One region of the Halomonas sp. GD1P12 genome, then DNA from elsewhere that is predicted to be linked to it. Evidence: predicted binding sites of a transcription regulator. Region 1 holds the regulator's gene; the other holds the start of a gene.

Evidence for each region. Region 1 encodes FliA, which starts transcription of late flagellar genes. Its sites were predicted from a motif close to CTAAAGTTNNNNNNNNNNCNGCCGATA; they were not measured.
Region 2: the regulator FliA is predicted to act here: its motif matches at 1,650-1,676, upstream of OCT39_RS02390 (flagellin).

The regions. Positions count from the first base shown of each region.
Region 1 is NZ_CP107007.1:130,195-138,437, forward strand. Features, by position in the region: gene flhA (flagellar biosynthesis protein FlhA) at 1-1,204, shown strand, start outside; gene flhF (flagellar biosynthesis protein FlhF) at 1,245-3,485, shown strand; gene OCT39_RS00610 (hypothetical protein) at 3,569-4,066, shown strand; gene OCT39_RS00615 (flagellar protein FlhE) at 4,104-4,508, shown strand; gene OCT39_RS00620 (RNA polymerase sigma factor FliA) at 4,534-5,232, shown strand; gene OCT39_RS00625 (motility protein A) at 5,272-6,087, shown strand; gene OCT39_RS00630 (flagellar motor protein MotB) at 6,092-6,754, shown strand; gene OCT39_RS00635 (hypothetical protein) at 6,751-7,299, opposite strand; gene OCT39_RS00640 (Crp/Fnr family transcriptional regulator) at 7,341-8,084, opposite strand; gene uvrA (excinuclease ABC subunit UvrA) at 8,208-8,243, opposite strand, start outside.
Region 2 is NZ_CP107007.1:491,512-499,754, reverse strand. Features, by position in the region: gene OCT39_RS02395 (flagellin) at 1-458, opposite strand, end outside; gene OCT39_RS02390 (flagellin) at 735-1,577, opposite strand; gene OCT39_RS02385 (flagellin) at 1,783-2,658, opposite strand; gene OCT39_RS02380 (flagellin) at 2,862-3,704, opposite strand; gene fliD (flagellar filament capping protein FliD) at 3,933-5,279, opposite strand; gene fliD (flagellar filament capping protein FliD) at 5,432-6,787, opposite strand; gene OCT39_RS02365 (hypothetical protein) at 7,097-7,414, shown strand; gene OCT39_RS02360 (serine hydrolase domain-containing protein) at 7,732-8,243, shown strand, end outside.

The sequences.
Region 1 (8,243 bases):
CGCCGCCGCGGTGATGGGACTTCTGGGCATGGTGCCCGGCATGCCCAACCTGGTGTTCTTGATCTTCACCGCGCTGCTCGGCGGTCTCGCCTGGTATCTGAAGCGCCATCAGGAGAAGGTGCTGGTAAGCGAGGACATGGCCCAGGCGCCGGTGCCAATGCAGGAAACGCCGGAGGCGAGCTGGGAGGACGTGCAGCTGGTCGACACGCTGGGGCTCGAGGTTGGCCACCGCTTGATCCCGCTGGTCGACTCGCGCCAGAAGGGCGAGCTTTTGGCGCGAATCAAGAGCGTGCGCAAGAAGTTTGCCCAGGAGGTCGGCTTTCTGCCGCCGGTGGTGCACATTCGCGACAACCTCGAACTCTCCTCGAATGCCTACGTGCTCTCGCTCAAGGGCGCCGAGATCGGCCGCGCCGAGGCGCAGCCGGGCAAGTGGCTGGCGATCAACCCGGGCCAGGTCTCCGGCGAGCTGTCGGGTACGCCCACCGAGGACCCCGCCTTCGGCCTACCGGCGGTGTGGATCGATGCCAGCCAGCGCGAGCACGCCCAGGTATTTGGCTACACGGTGGTCGATGCCAGCACCGTGATCGCCACGCACTTGAACCACCTCTTGCACCGCCACTCGCCGGAAATGCTCGGCCGCCAGGAAGTGCAGAAGCTGCTCGACAAGCTCGGCGACGAGCAGAAATCCCTGGTCGAAGAGGTCGTGCCCAAGGCGATTTCGCTCACCATGCTCCAGCGCATCCTGCAGAACCTGCTCGAAGAGGACGTTTCGATTCGCGACATGCGCACGATTCTGGATACCCTGGCCGACGTCGCCGGCCAGCAGAAGGACGTGGGCGAGCTGACCGCTCAGGTGCGCATCAGTTTGGGGCGCTCGATTACCCAGCAGTGGTTCGCAGGCCAGGAGGCGCTTCACGTGATCGGCCTGGACGCCCAGCTCGAGCAGGTGTTGATCCAGGCCATGAACGGCAACGGCGCCATGGAGCCGGGGCTGGCCGATACGCTGATGAACCAGACCCAGCAGGCGCTGGAGCGCCAGGAAGCCAGCGGCGAGCCGCCGGTGCTGGTGGTTCAGCACTCGCTGCGCCCCATCGTCGCGCGCTTTTTGCGCCGCCGGCTGCGCCACCTGGTGGTGATGTCCCAGGCCGAAATTCCCGACGACCGCACGCTCAGAATCACCACGCTGGTGGGCGGGTCGCGATGAGACGTTGCGGGCGCGCTTTGAATAACGAAGGGGGAGAGCCATGAGCGTAAGACGCTTTATCGGTGCCAACAGCCGCGATGTCATGCGCCAGGTGCGCGCGGCGCTGGGCGACGAGGCGCTGATCGTCGCCAACCGGCGCACGGACACCGGTGTCGAAATCCTGGCCATGGCCGAGGACGCCGCGCTGGATCACACCGCGCCGCCAGCGCCTCAACCGGACATCGAGCCTTCAAGGGAGCGTTTAGCCGACGTCGATCGCCCCTACGCGCACGTTGCCGCGGCGCTCGAGGCGCCGCCCTCCACCGCGCCGGCAAGCGCGAGCCAGCCTTTCGAGGCGGTCAGCGAGCGTCTCTTGCAGGAGATGCAGGACATGCGCGCGCTGCTCGCCCGCACTCACGTGGCGAGTGCGCCGGCGCCGTCGACGGCGCAAACGCTCAACACGCTGCTCGCTCGCGTGGGGTTTGGCAACGAGCTTTGCGAGGAGATCAGCGCGGCACTGCCCGAATCGCTCGGCGCACTGTCGCCCCAGGACGAGCGGGTTCTCGCGTGGCTGCACCGCCAGCTCGTCGCGCGGCTCGAGGTACTCGACAGCGAAGAGGCGTTTTTCGACCAGACCGGCATCGTGGCGCTGGTCGGCCCTACCGGCGTGGGCAAGACCACCACCACCGCCAAGCTCGCCGCTCGCTTCGTCATGCGCCACGGCACGCGCCCGGTGGCACTGGTGACCACCGACAGCTTTCGTATCGGCGCCCACGAACAGCTGCGGATCTACGCCCGCCTGCTCGACACGCCGATGTACGCCCTCGATCACGAACAGCCGATCGACGACCTGCTCGGACGCCTTGGCGGCAAGCAGTGGGTGATCATCGACACCGTCGGCATGAGCCAGCGCGACCAGCGCGTCATCACCCAGATCGACCAGCTGCAGGGCGGCGGCTCTAGGGTGCGCCTGGTGCTGGTGCTCAACGCCGCCAGCCAGCCGGAAACCCTGGAAGAGGTAGTGCTGCGCTACCGCCAAGCGGCGCGGGCGGCCGGGGCGGAGCTCGACGACTGCATCATTACCAAGCAGGACGAGGCGGGCCGGCTGGCGCCGCTTCTGGATATCGTCATGCGCTTTGGCCTGCGCGTACTTTTCTGCTCCAACGGCCAGCGCGTACCGGAGGACATGCAGCTGGCCGAGCCGACGGCGCTGGTGGACCAGGCGCTCACCCACGCCATGACCGACGTGCGCGAGCGCGAACCCGCCCGCCCGGCCTGGTCGAGCGAGGCGCTGGCGCCGCGTTGGTCGCGGGAAGTGCTGGGCCAGGGGCGGCGCCTTGGCCTGCTGATGGCGAGCCTTCGCGAGCGCGTTGCCGGCTTCTCTCTGCTGGAGGCGAGCTGGGATATCGCCGCGCTGCCCGGCGTGCTCCACGACCAGCGTTTGGCAGCGCTTGCAGACCGCCATCATGAGCAGCGCGCGCTGGGGGTGGTGTGGTCGCCCCGGCGCGCCGAGCGCGGCATGGAGTGGTCGATGCCGGATCTGAATCTCGATGCCGACGGACGCCTCTGTGCGCTGACGCTTTTACAGCACCGCCAGAGCGCCGGCTGGCAGGCGCGCATCGACGCGCAGCGCCAGGCCGCGGTGCATCTGCTGCCCACCCTGGTCGAGGGCGAAACGCTTAATGCGCTGGAAGCCGAGCGCTTGACCTGGGTCAGCCGGGTCAGCGGAAGCCAGCGGGTATACTGGCAGGGCGAGCGCTACGCCATGGCCGCGCTGTTTGACGAGGCGACCCTGGGCCACCAGGTGCCCGTGCGCTTTCGCGGTCAGTCGCTTTCGCTCTACAGCGCCCACGCCGAGGTTACCGACGTCGCGGGCCGGCGGCTGCTCGCCTGGCGCGGCGAACTGCGCGACCCGGAAACATCGCGGCGGGTCGCCAAGCGCTATTGGCTCACGCCGGCGCGGCTGGGGAGCGAGGCGCTGTCGCTTTTGATCACCCAGCTGCAAAGTGAAGGCACGGTAGCGCTGACCAAACGCGTTTGGCGCGCGCTCAAGGAGTCGGACGGCGGCGAGGTCAGCGCTGAGCTACGGCTCTTGATGGCCAGCGGCGTAGCGTGCGTGGCCACCCACCTGGACAGCGCCGAGGACGAAGAGGCCCAGGCGTTGCAGCAGGATTTACTGCGCCTTTTGGGTAGCCCGCGCAAGCGCCGCGATAGCGCGCTGGCGGACGCGATCATGCACTTTCTAATGACCCGCGACGCGATCCGTCAGTTTGGCAGCGTCAGCCGCGAGACCTTTGCATGAGCGGCCAGGACCAGGCCGCGGGGCTGCGCCAGTGGGCGAACCTGCGCACCGGCCAGTCGGCCGGCGCGCAAGGCGACGACGATGTGCGGCAGGCTCAGGCGTTGGAGGCGAGCGAAGCCAACGCGCACACTGTCGATGCGCCCGTCGCGGACGCGCATGTCGCCAACGCGCACGTCGCAGACGCGCATGCCACCAACGCGCACGTCGCCAAAATACCGCTCGCCGTGGTCGGGCTTGGGTCGAAGCAGCGCGAGCCGGTGATCGCGCGCCTCGACGAGTGGTCGCGGCTTGGCCGGCGCTGGGCGGCAACGCCAGAGAGCTGGGAGGTCGTGCCGGTGGACGCCGATGCGCCGCTCCAGGCGCTCTGCGCGCGCTACTCGCGCTGGGCGCTGTGGGTGCGAAGCGACGCCGAGGCGTTCGCCGCCATGTACCGCACGCTGCGCCTGGTCAGCGAACACCAGGGGCCCAAACGGCTGTTGGCGCTGCATGAGCCGGGCCTGCCCCGCGCCGGGCTGCTCGAGAATCTGCGCGCGGCGGCGGCGGCGTACCTGGGGATCGAACTGCTGCTTTTGGCCAGGTAGGCCATACTGAGTGAGCCACTATGGTTAGGTTATGCTAATGAGAAACGTCATTCTCGCAGCGCTGAGTGGGGTGGTGGCCAGCGGGCTTTCGCTGTCGGCCCTGGCGGGCGGGGGCAGCTGGAGTGTCGATACGACCGGGCTGATGGTCGCGATGAGCGACCGGGCAAGTGCCAGCCAGGCGCTCGCGCCGCCGCCCAGTGCCGAGATTCATCAGGGGCGCATCGAGCGCGTCAACTGGCGCTTCGAAGCGCCGCCGGGGGCCGATATCCATGCCTGGCTTTGCCACCCGGAGCGCTGCGTCGCCCTCGACGGCCAGCGCGGCAGTGCCACCGGCCTTGCCGGGCTCAATGCCGGCGCGCCGCTCGAGTTTCGTTTCGCGTTGGGGCGTGGCCAGCCGCCGGTGAGGGTGAGAGGGCTTCAAGTGATTGTGAACTATCAGTGACCAGCGATTAGCCAGGGGCACGCCGATGTATACAGCAAAGGGAAGAATCCAACACAGCGATATGGTCAACCAGCACATGCCGCTGGTGCGTCGCCAGGCGCTGGCGTTGCAAGTTCGTTTGCCGGCCAGCATCGAGCTCGACGATCTGATCCAGGCCGGCATGGTAGGGCTTTTAGAGGCGCTGGGGCGTTTTGATGCCGCCCAGGGGGCGAGCTTCGCCACCTTTGCTAGCCAGCGAATTCGCGGCGCAATGGTCGATGAGCTGCGCACCCGGGACTGGCTGCCGCGCAGCGTACGCCGCTCGGCCCGGGCCATGGACGAGTCCGTGCGCCGGCTGGAGCAAAGCCTTGGCCGCCCCCCGGAAGAGAGCGAGATCGCCCGCGATTTGGACATGCCAATTAACGAGTACCAGCAGCTTCTGGCGGACACCAATAGTGGCCATCTGCTGCCTTTTGAGGAGCTTCTGGAGGAGGGCGGCGAGCCGATTCAGGAGTCGCTGAACGCGCCTTTCGAGGAGCTACTGGACGGCCAGCAGCGCGAAACCTTGATTGCCGCGATCGAGGCGCTGCCGGAGCGCGAAAAGCTGTTGATGGCGCTTTACTACCAGGAAGAGCTCAACCTCAAGGAGGTGGGCGCGGTGCTGGGCGTCACCGAGTCGCGCGTGTCGCAGCTACACAGCCAGGCCATCAGCCGTTTGCGGGCGCGTCTGCACGAGCCGGACTAAACCTTTTCACTGTCAACCCCAACCGGCGAGGAGCCGTCGATGAACCCCTCTACCCTGATTGGAATAGGCGCCAGCATCCTCTTGCTAGTGAGCGTGCTGTTCTTTACCGCAGAGTCCGCGGCAAGCTTCATCAACCTGCCCGGGCTTGCCATCGTCATCACCGGCACGCTGGCGGCGACCTTCATCAGCTATCCGCTCAAGGAAGTGGTGCGCGTGGTACGCCTGGTGGGGCTGGTATTTCGCCGCGAGAATACCTATGTGCGCGACGACATCGACGAGCTGGTCTCCATGGCCAGGCTCTGGTTCAAGGGCGACGTGCGCGCAGTGGAGCGCGAGCTCGAACACACCCGCAACCCGTTTTTGCGCACCGGCATCCAGCTCGTCATCGCCAACACCAAGGAAGACGAGATCTTTGACATGCTGCGCTGGCGTATCGCCAGGCTCAAGGCCCGCGAGCACGCCGAGGCGCAGATCTTTCGCACCATGGCGACCTACGCGCCGGCGTTTGGCATGATCGGTACCCTGGTGGGGCTGGTCAACATGCTCGAAGTCATGGACGCCGGGGATCTCGAGGTGATCGGCCCGCGCATGGCGGTGGCGCTTCTCACCACCTTCTACGGCATCCTGCTGGCGAACCTGGTGTTCAAGCCGGTGGCGGTGAAGCTCGAGCGGCGCACCGAGGAGCGCTTGATCACCATGAACATGGTGCTCGAAGGCATTTCGCTGATCACCAAGCGCCGGCTGCCGTCGTTCATCGAAGAGACGCTGAACTCGTTCGTGGCCAACTACCACGACGAGATCAACGATCCCCACGTGAAGCCGCGCCCGGGCAGCGGCGTCGCGGCGAAAGGCTAGCGCCATGCTCAATTGTGACGCCCGCCACGCGCTGGAATCGCCCTTTACCGGCGGCGAAGGCGAGGAGGGGTGGCTGACCAGCTACCTCGACGTATTGACGCTTCTGATCACGCTGTTCGTGCTGCTGCTGGCACTGACGCCGGCGGGTAGCGGCGGCGAGGCATCAAACGAAGGCCAGGGCCTTCAGCCGCTCTCCTCGGGAATCTTGCCGCGCGACAGCGGCCTATCGCCGGCCATGGCCGCGCTCGATATTCAGGGCGTAAGCGTCAGCCAGGGGCGCGAAGGCGTGACCCTGCGCATCGACGACAGCCTGCTGTTCGCCAGCGGCGCCGCCGAGTTGACCCCCCAGGGCGAAGGCGTGCTCGAGCGATTGAGCGAGGTGATCGACACCTTCGAGGGCGAGGTGTCGGTGGAAGGCCATACCGATAACGTGCCGATTTCGACCGCGGCGTTCGCCTCCAACTGGGAGCTTTCGACCGGGCGGGCGATCGCGGTGGTGCGCCATCTCGAGCAGGAGGGCGTGGCGCGGCAGCGGCTACGCGCCGTGGGCTACGCCGACACGCGCCCGCTCGCCGGCAACGACACGCGGGAAGGGCGCGCCGCCAACCGCCGCGTCGAATTCGTGCTGCGAACTCCCGCCCCGGAGCCGGCGCGGGTTACGCCTTAAGCCCCGGCGCAGCGCCGCTGCATCTCCTGAATCGCCTTGCCGGCGCCGTCGAGATCAAACGTCATGGTCCAGGGCGTGGCACTCCCCTGCTCGAAGCCGATGAACAGCTGCTCGCCTTCACTCATGCGCGCCAGTAGCGCGTCGAGCTCGCCCAGGTAGAAGTGGCTGTAGAAGCCGTCATCCCCCTCTTCGACGATGAACTCCGCCATGGTCTCCATGATCGGCGTCTGGTCGACGCGCAGCCGCGCCGGGACCAGGTTCACCGCGCGGCTCTCGGACTGCGTCTCTTTGAGGGTCACGCGTAGTTCGAGCCAGGGCAGGTGGCACACACCTTCGGTAGCGTTCACGCTCAAAATGGCGTCCGAATAGCTTTCGGCCTCCAGCGCGCGAAAGTGGCGCTGGCCGGCATCGGTGGTCGTCGCGGCGTGCCAGGCGCCGAAGGCGGTGTCATCGCTGACTGGATAGCGCGCCGCCTGGGCGGCGGTGGCGAAAACGAAGAGCCCGGCGACGCCGAGCGCGGCCGCGGCAACAGAGTGAGACGTCATGGGACGGTGCGCCGAGTATTGATGTCGAGAAAAGATACGCATCACTCCGACTGGCCGAGCAGCGGCCGCACGTTGTCGCTTAAGTAACAGTCGTCGAACTCGCCTTCGGCGGCAAGCGCCGCCAGGTCCGGGATGTTGATGTGATGGCGGTCGCGATAAATGAGCCCCGCCTCGCTAAGCGCGGTGAACGTGCGGCTGACGTGCACCGGGCTGAGTCCCAGTACGTCGGCGAGCTGCTCCTGGGAGAGCGGCAGGCGAAACTGCCCGGTCAAATCCGGGTTGGTCTGGCTCAGGCGGACGTACATCTCGTGGATGAAGTGGGCCATTTTTTGGCGGGCGGTGCGTCTTGCCAGGTTCACCAGCCGCTCGGTCAGAAGCGACTGCTGGCGGCTGCTGATGGCGAACATGACCGAGGTCAGCGGCAGCGACTGGCTGAACAGATCGATCATCCGCTTGTGCGGAAAACGGCACACCACGGCGTCGGTGATGAAGCGCACGTTTTCCAGCCGCTGGGAGAAGGCGAATTCGCGCAGGCCGATGATGTCACCGGGCAGGTACACCTCCATGATGTGACGATCGCCGTTTTCCAAATGGCGATAGGAGTAGGCCCAGCCGCTTCGCAGCGTGCAAAACTCCTGAGCGGGGTCCTTCAACTCCCACAGAAGTGACCCCGCCTTTTGATCGAGCGGGCTCTCTTCGAGCGAATCAAGCAGCTGCTCTTCGTCTTTTGACAACGAGTAATAATGGTTGAAGTGGCGAACAATACAGCTCTTTTCCTGACTCATGCTCGGTGTCTCCTTCTCTTGACTGCGTGCCCGGGCTGTGCCGCCGCTCAGGGCCGGCGGTGACGGCCAAAGGGGAACGATACGGCGGCTTGCCTGACATTGCCTTATCGTTTTTTTATTTTTTCACTTCTTTTTTTGCAATAGCGGCGCCAAAAATTG
Region 2 (8,243 bases), 360 kb from region 1:
GTGTTCGCGCCGATCTGAATTTCCAGGTCGTCAGTACTAACGCCGTCCAGCAAGTTAGTACCGTTGAAGTTGTTGCTACCCGCAACACGATCAATTTCTTCAATACGCTCAGTGATCTCGGTGGCAATCGCCGCGCGATCTTCTTCCGTGTTGGTATCGTTAGCGCCCTGCACCGCCAGCTCACGAATACGTTGCAGGTTGTCGTTGATCTGATCGAGACCACCTTCCATGGTTTGCACCAAGGAAATGCCGTCGCTGGCGTTACGGCTGGCTTGGCTCATACCGTTGATTTGGGCAGTCATCTTGTTGGCGATGGCTTGACCTGCGGCATCGTCGGAGGCGCTGTTAATACGCAGTCCGGAAGAGAGACGCTCCTGCGCCTGAGCCAGCATGCTTTGTGAAGAGCTCAGATTATTCTGGCCAATCATGGAGGTGATATTCGTATTGATTACAGACATGAGTATTGCTCCTTGAAGTATAACTGGCCAGCGGGCCAACTTGGCGACGCTTGTGCCGTCGCTACCAAGGGGTAACGGCTGCTATATCCAACACTTGAAGAAACAAGGCTTTTTTTGTGTAGCAAAAAGTAACGCCATACAACAAATGGTGCAGAGGATTCGCATTATTTTCTGGCTATATGGGGCTTGTAGCGTGTAACAAAGTTTCCCATATCTTTATCGTACTCATAACGAAAATGGGGCCTTTCGGCCCCGTCGACACTCATTAATGCGTTATTAGCCAAGCAGAGATAGAACAGACTGCGGGGTCTGATTGGCCTGAGCCAGCATGGACGTACCCGCCTGCTGCAGAATGTTCGCTCGGGTCATGTTGGACACCTCCTTGGCATAATCGGCATCCTCGATACGTGAGCGCGCTTCGGACAGATTGGTCGAGGTGGTCGCCAGGTTATCGATCACGGAATCAAAGCGGTTCAACGTGGCGCCCAAAGTCGCGCGGTTGGTATCCAGGGTTTTCGTTGCGCCATCGACAGCGTCGATCAAACTCTGGAAAGTCGTGTGCGATGCTCCTGCACCGGAAAGCGCGGCAGCTGCGCCACTCACTCCCAAGGCAGCGCTAGTCGCATCGATTGTGCTCACTTCAATAACATCATTGGTCGATGTATTGGAGCCAACCTGAATGTTCAGAGTACCGCCACCGCTAACATTAAGCAGGTTAGTGCCGTTGAAGTTATTGCTGCCCGCTACGCGGTCGATCTCGGCGATACGCTCGTTGATCTCGGTCGTGATCGCCGCGCGATCGTCGGCGGTATTGGTGTCGTTAGCACCCTGTACCGCCAGTTCACGAATACGCTGCAGGTTGTCGTTGATTTGATCCAGACCGCCTTCCATGGTCTGAACGAGCGAGATGCCGTCGCTGGCGTTACGACTGGCCTGCTCCATGCCCTTGATCTGAGCAGTCATCTTGTTTGCGATCGCCTGACCGGCGGCATCGTCGGATGCGCTGTTGATGCGCAGACCGGAAGAGAGACGCTCTTGTGCCTGAGCCAGCATGCTCTGCGAAGCGCGCAGGTTATTCTGGCCGATCATGGAGGTGATGTTGGTATTGATAACGGACATGGATGAGATCCTCGGTATTTTATGGCCTGAGAAGGGCCTACAGGTCGGCGACTGCATCGCCGTTATTATAATTAACGGCCGTTAACGTGGATTCTTGAATGGTTTAAAGCCGTTTTGTGAAAATAATTTTGCTTGCAGAAAGAACGAAAAACGGGGCCAATTGGCCCCGTTACTCTAGCTGTCAATGGCAGCACTTACCCGACTATTAGCCCAGCAGAGACAATACCGACTGCGGCGTCTGGTTCGCCTGGGCCAGCATCGACGTACCCGCCTGCTGAAGGATGTTGGCGCGCGTCATGTTCGACACTTCCTTGGCGTAGTCGGCGTCCTCGATTCGCGAGCGTGCTTCGGACAGGTTGGTCGAGGTGGTCGCCAAGTTGTCGATCACAGAGTCGAAGCGGTTCAGCGTAGCACCCAAAGTAGCGCGGTTGGTATCGAGTGTTTTAGTAGCAGTATCAACGGCATCGATCAGGCTTTGGAAGCTGGTGTGGGCGCCAGCTCCGCTAGCCGCCGTAAAGGTAGCGGCGCCGCCGGAAGCCGCTGCAACGACTCCGCCCGAGGCGCTAGTCAGTTCCAGGCCCGACACGGTAGCATCGACAGTCTTAACATTGATGACGTCTTCAACATCGGTATTGGAACCGACCTGGATGCTCAGGCTGCCGCTGGCGTTAAGAAGATTGGTACCGTTGAAATTGTTGCTGCCCGCTACGCGGTCGATCTCGGCCAAACGCTCGTTGATCTCGGTTTCGATTGCGGCGCGATCATCGTCGGTGTTGGTGTCGTTGGCACCCTGAACCGCCAGCTCACGAATACGCTGCAGGTTGTCGTTGATCTGGTCCAGGCCGCCTTCCATGGTTTGAACGAGCGAGATACCGTCGCTGGCGTTACGGCTCGCCTGATCCATACCCTTGATCTGGGCGGTCATCTTGTTGGCGATCGCCTGACCTGCTGCGTCGTCGGAGGCGCTGTTGATACGCAGGCCGGAAGAAAGACGCTCCTGCGCCTGAGCCAGCATGCCCTGGGACTTGCTCAGGTTGTTCTGGCCAATCATGGAAGTAATGTTGGTATTGATGACGGACATGGGGTAATCCTCTGTGTTTAGTGGCCCAGGAGAGGCCTTTAAATCGGCGCTTGCATCGCCGTTATTATAATTAACGGCTGTTGGAGGCACTTCTTTAGGCCTTTCGCGCGATTCACATGAGAAAAATGCGCGAGGCGCCCAACGAAAAACGGGGCCTTGCGGCCCCGTCGTTCACTTCGCTCGTGGTACTACTGCTTGAGCGATTAACCCAGCAGAGACAGTACAGACTGCGGGGTCTGGTTAGCCTGGGCCAGCATGGACGTACCCGCCTGCTGAAGGATGTTGGCGCGTGTCATGTTCGACACTTCTTTCGCGTAGTCGGCATCTTCGATGCGTGAGCGCGCTTCGGAAAGGTTAGTAGTCGTGGTCGCCAGGTTATCGATCACAGAGTCGAAGCGGTTCAGCGTGGCACCCAGAGTCGCACGCTGCGTGTCGAGCGACTTGACGGCGGTATCGACATTGTCGATCAGCGTCTGGAAGTTGTCGTGAGTCGCGCCGGCACCGGAGAGAGCCGCCGCAGACCCGCTAACACCCAGCGCACTGCTAGTTGCGTCGAAAGTATTGACGGTAATAGTGTCGTTGCCGCTGGTGTTAGAACCGACCTGGATATTGAGCGCCGTGCTCGCGCCGCTTGACAACAGGTTAGTGCCGTTGAAGTTGTTGCTGCCCGCTACGCGGTCGATCTCAGCGATACGCTCGTTGATCTCGGTGGTGATCGCCGCGCGGTCATCGGCGGTGTTAGTGTCGTTAGCACCCTGTACCGCCAGTTCACGAATACGCTGCAGGTTGTCGTTGATCTGGTCCAGGCCGCCTTCCATGGTTTGAACGAGCGAGATACCGTCGCTGGCGTTACGGCTCGCCTGATCCATACCCTTGATCTGGGCGGTCATCTTGTTGGCGATCGCCTGACCTGCTGCGTCGTCGGAGGCGCTGTTGATACGCAGGCCGGAAGAAAGACGCTCCTGCGCCTGAGCCAGCATGCCCTGGGACTTGCTCAGGTTGTTCTGGCCGATCATGGAAGTGATGTTGGTATTGATGACGGACATGGGGTAATCCTCTGTGTTTAGTGGCCCAAGAGAGGCCTATAAATCGGCGCTTGCATCGCCGTTGTTATAATTAACGGCGAAGCGGGGCGATCCTTTAGCTCATTTACCCACTTTTTTATGAAAATTTGGCCTTGAAACTATAACGGGGCCTTACGGCCCCGCTGATAAAATAAATTGTCGTTACGAACGAGAGCGTATTAGCACCGTTTCGTTTGATAGCAAGGTTTACTACTTCTGCATATTGCTCAGCATATCGAACTGCTGGCCCAGGTAGCTGCTCATGGAGTTCATCTGCGCAATCATGCCATCGAGCTGGGCAAACTGCTTACGATAGCGCTCCACGTTGCGCTCGATGCTGGCTTCCATGCGCTCCTTGCGCTTATCGAGACTCTCGATTCGCTGTTCTGCACTGGTGACCGAGCTTTTAATGAGGCCATCTTCTGAGGTAATGGTCGTCAATGTTGTGCTGAGGCGCCCTGCAAAGCCTGCTTCCTTGCTGTCACCAGCGAAGAAGGCAGATAGGCCTTCAGGGTCGTTGGCAACAGCGGCATCGAGCTTTTCTTCGTCGACCTTCAAGCGCCCGCGCTCATCAATTGAGATTCCGATTTCAGACAGCCGCGTGATATCGCCGCCCGCCAAGCTGTCGCTCACGTCACGACTCAAGCGGTTTTCGATAGTGCGTACGGTACGGTCACCTATCAGCTCGCCCGAGATCTCGCCTTCGCCGTTGAACTTGGTCATGCGCTCTACGGTCGATTTCATTTCGTTGTAGTTACTGACGAAGTTATTGATCGCCTCTTTCAAGGAGTCGTTGTCTCGCTCGATCACCAGGGTGGCGGGGGATTCCGACACGGCGGTGAGATCGAGCGTTACCCCCTCGATCGCACCTTCGACGCGGTTGGTTTTACTGGTGATCGCGATGCCGTTGACGTTGAGTGCGGCGTCCTGGCCTAACCGCACCGTCGTGCTATCCATGGCAAGCCCATCGAGACCAGAAAACCCTGTGAGCGAGGCGTCCTTGCCGGTTTCCTTTGAGCTGAGCGCCAAACGGTATCCGGTGCCATCGTTGACAAGCGAGGCGGTAACACCCGACTCCTTATTTGCATTGATCTGATCGCGTACCTGGGCTAGCGTGCTGCCTGCCTTGATATCGACGTCAAGGCTCGTCTGCGTAGTGCCCGCGCCGAAATTGAGCTTCAATTTCGTATCAGTAGCAGTGAGCTCCTGATCCAGCGCCACACTATTGGACGCCGCGCTGCCGGCACGAGCCAGCTGAGACACGCTAATTTCAAAGCGCCCAGGGTTGGCCTTCTCACCCGCCGTGGCCAGAACGCCACTGCCGGTTACCGTGCTTTTTTGCTGTTTGAAGGTCGAGGCATCGTTTAGCGCCTTGACCGAGGTATTGACCCGGTCCATCGCCGACTCAAGACGCCCATAGGCCGAAATTTTGGTCTTTTGAGCACTTTGCTGCTGTAAAACGGGGGTAAGCTTCTGGCGCTCAGCGGCTTTGAGCTGATCCACCAGACCGTTCAAGTCCAACCCGGAACCTACACCAAGCGCGGAGATTGATGCCATGGGTTAAATCCTCGAGTAATAAGTAGCAAAGAGTATGGGTTGATTACCTTGTTTATCGGCGGGGTGATAACGAACTTTAGGTACCTTCAAAAGATACCTCTAAAAAAAGCCCAGCGTTGTAGCTGGGCATTTCCTGTCCGTGAGAGCTGGGCCTAGCTCTGGTTGGTTTGGGCCAGCATTCCCAACTGCTGTTCGAGATAGGCACCCGTCTGATTCATTTGCGCCACCATGCTATCCATTGCTTGAAACTGAACACGATAACGCTCGACGGTTTGCCCGATGCGCTCTTCGGTTCGGCTATAGCGCTCCTGTAGCGACTCGACGCGGCTTTCTGCATTTTCTTTGGCCGTATCAAGGCGGCCGCCATCGCCTACCAGGCGCTCAAGAGACGTATTGATTTGTCCGGCCATGCCGCCTCCTTCGCTGCTCCCTGCGAAAAATTGGGCCAGCCTGTCCGGCTGGGTGGCAATGACGTTATCCAGCTTTTCGTCATCGACCTTTAGCGTACCGTCGGTTTGCAATGAAATGCCGACGTCGGACAGTACGTTGAAGCCGTCACCGCCGGTCATACCGCTAATAGCCTGACGGAGCTCGCGCTCGACGGCTCGTGTGGTCGCGTCAGCGTTCAAGCCTCCCGACTGGCCCGTTTCCACATCGAAGTTGGTCAAGGTATTCAAGGTGCTCTTGAGCGTGTTGAAGCTTTCCACAAAGGTATTCACGTTCTCACGCAGTGCTTCATTATCCTGCTCGACCTTGATGGTACTCGAAGTACCAGCCTCCGTGAGCGTCAAGGTCATTCCTTGAATGGCGCCCTCGACCTGGTTGGAGGCACTGACGATATCGATACCGTTGACGTTGAATGCCGCGTTCTGTCCCTTTTGCACGACCTGAGTGTCCGAGGTGGTGACATCACCGGATAGAATGGTCGAGAAATTGGTACTTTCGATACTGGCATCAGCGCCGGTCTCGCTCGACATGACCGAGAGCCGATACCCTTGCCCGTCGTTGATGATAGAGGCAGTCACCTGACCGCCGCCTTGATCGTTGATGGCGTCTCGAATGTCTTCAAGCGAACTGCCATCGGCGATCGTGATCTCGGGCATACTGCCTTCAGTCAGTGCGAAGCTGAGCGTCTGCTCACCGCTGACAACACTTTCGTCAGCGCTATCCAAACGCTCTGTCACGAGGCTACCAGCAGTTGCCAGTTGATCGACCTCTACGTCGTACCGGCCCGCCTGTGCTTCGCTGGACGCAATGGCGATAACACCGTCGCCCTCGACATTGGTGGTGAGGCTTTCAAACGACGACGTATCGTTCAACGCCTGGGTGGCATCCTGGAACGTGGAAACCGCGCTTTTGAGCGCTCCATAGGCAGAGACGGTCGTGTTGGCAGATTGAACCTGCTCGGCAATGGGCTGCAGTTTGGCGCGCTCGGCGGTTTGAAGCTGATCCAATAGCCCGTTTAAATCGAGCCCCGAGCCAATGCCCAGTGAAGATATGGAAGCCATCGATTGCTGCCCCTTTAAATGTGATCGCCTGCTCTTTAGGCGGGCTGAAATTTGCCTGTGTCAATGCATTGATTATCGGCAAATCGCGCAGTGTCTTTAGCCTTTATCCCACTTTTAACTTAGTAAACGGTTATTTTCTGTAATCTTTACGACTTTTTCGGTTAAAAGAGCCACCCAAGAGGAAATAACCGCAGGGCGCAATACGTACCGAACCCAAGCGTTGAACACGCCAAAAACTTAGACCTTGGTCTAAATAGGTCAGCTCCATTACACTAGGGAAACGTTGTTCGTTAATCGATGGAGCATTCAATGCCCTGCGAAGGTGACACCCCCGCCGCCCCTGCCGCCGTAGACGCGTCTCGGCTGCGTCAGTGCCTGTTCACGCTGGCAGAGCTTTTGTACGTGAATGGCCATGTGCTGGAAACCGTAACGCTGCCTCAGTGCGGGCTGGCCAGGCGTGACACGGCAGTGCTCGATGAGCAGAACGTGGGCTGGGCGGCGTGTCGTGAAATGCTTGAATCAAACGCGGCGGGAATGACCAATCAGGAAGGGCGTTTCGTGCTGACCGCCCTTGGCCGGGACATCATGTTCGACCTGTTCGGTCAGGGCGCGGCGGACTGCGCCTAGCGCAAAAGGCTCCGCTCGAACGTAAAAACGCCCGCATTTGCGGGCGTTTGTGTTTGGCACGGCGCCTTGATTAGCGCAGGCCAAGCATCGAAAGAATGAACAGCACGACGACGACCAGACCCACGATATAGATGATGTTACGCATTGCGGCGCTCCTTGCTTTTTTGCGTTTTAGGAAAATCAAAGGGTTGCTTACCCATCGAGGCAACATTCTCATCCTAGCAGGCTTTCGGGCGGTTTGCGTAATTTACGTGCGCGCAACCGCCGCACGCTCTACGCTTTTTGAAAGCCTCGTTGGCATTGCAAAAGGAAAAGCCATGCGCGTGCGAATGTTCTCTCAAGCGGTAATGCTCGCGCTGGGGCTAGCGCTCTTGAGCGAAGGGGCGCTGGCCCAAACGCCCTCCGACGCGGCCTTCAAGGCGCTCGATGAGCAGGCCAGTGCGCTCGACCGGCTGCATACGGTCGTGGTGGCGGTGGACGGGCATCGGGTACATGAATTTCATCAGGGTGGGCCGGGGACGAGCACGCCGGTCAACGTGAAGTCGCTCTCCAAGACGGTGCTGGCGGCCATTACCGGTGCGGCGATTGAAGCCGGCGTAATCGACTCCCTCGACCAGCGGTTGGTCGAACTACTGGGTGAGCGCGTGCCGGCGGGGCTGGACCCGCGCGTCAGTGACATCACCCTCGAGAACCTGCTTTCCATGCAGGCGGGGCTCGAGCGTACCTCCGGCGAGAACTACAGCGGCTGGGTCGCGAGCCCCAACTGGGTGGAAAACGCCCTTTCTCGCCCCTTCGTGGACGAGCCCGGCGGGCGCATGCTCTACTCCAC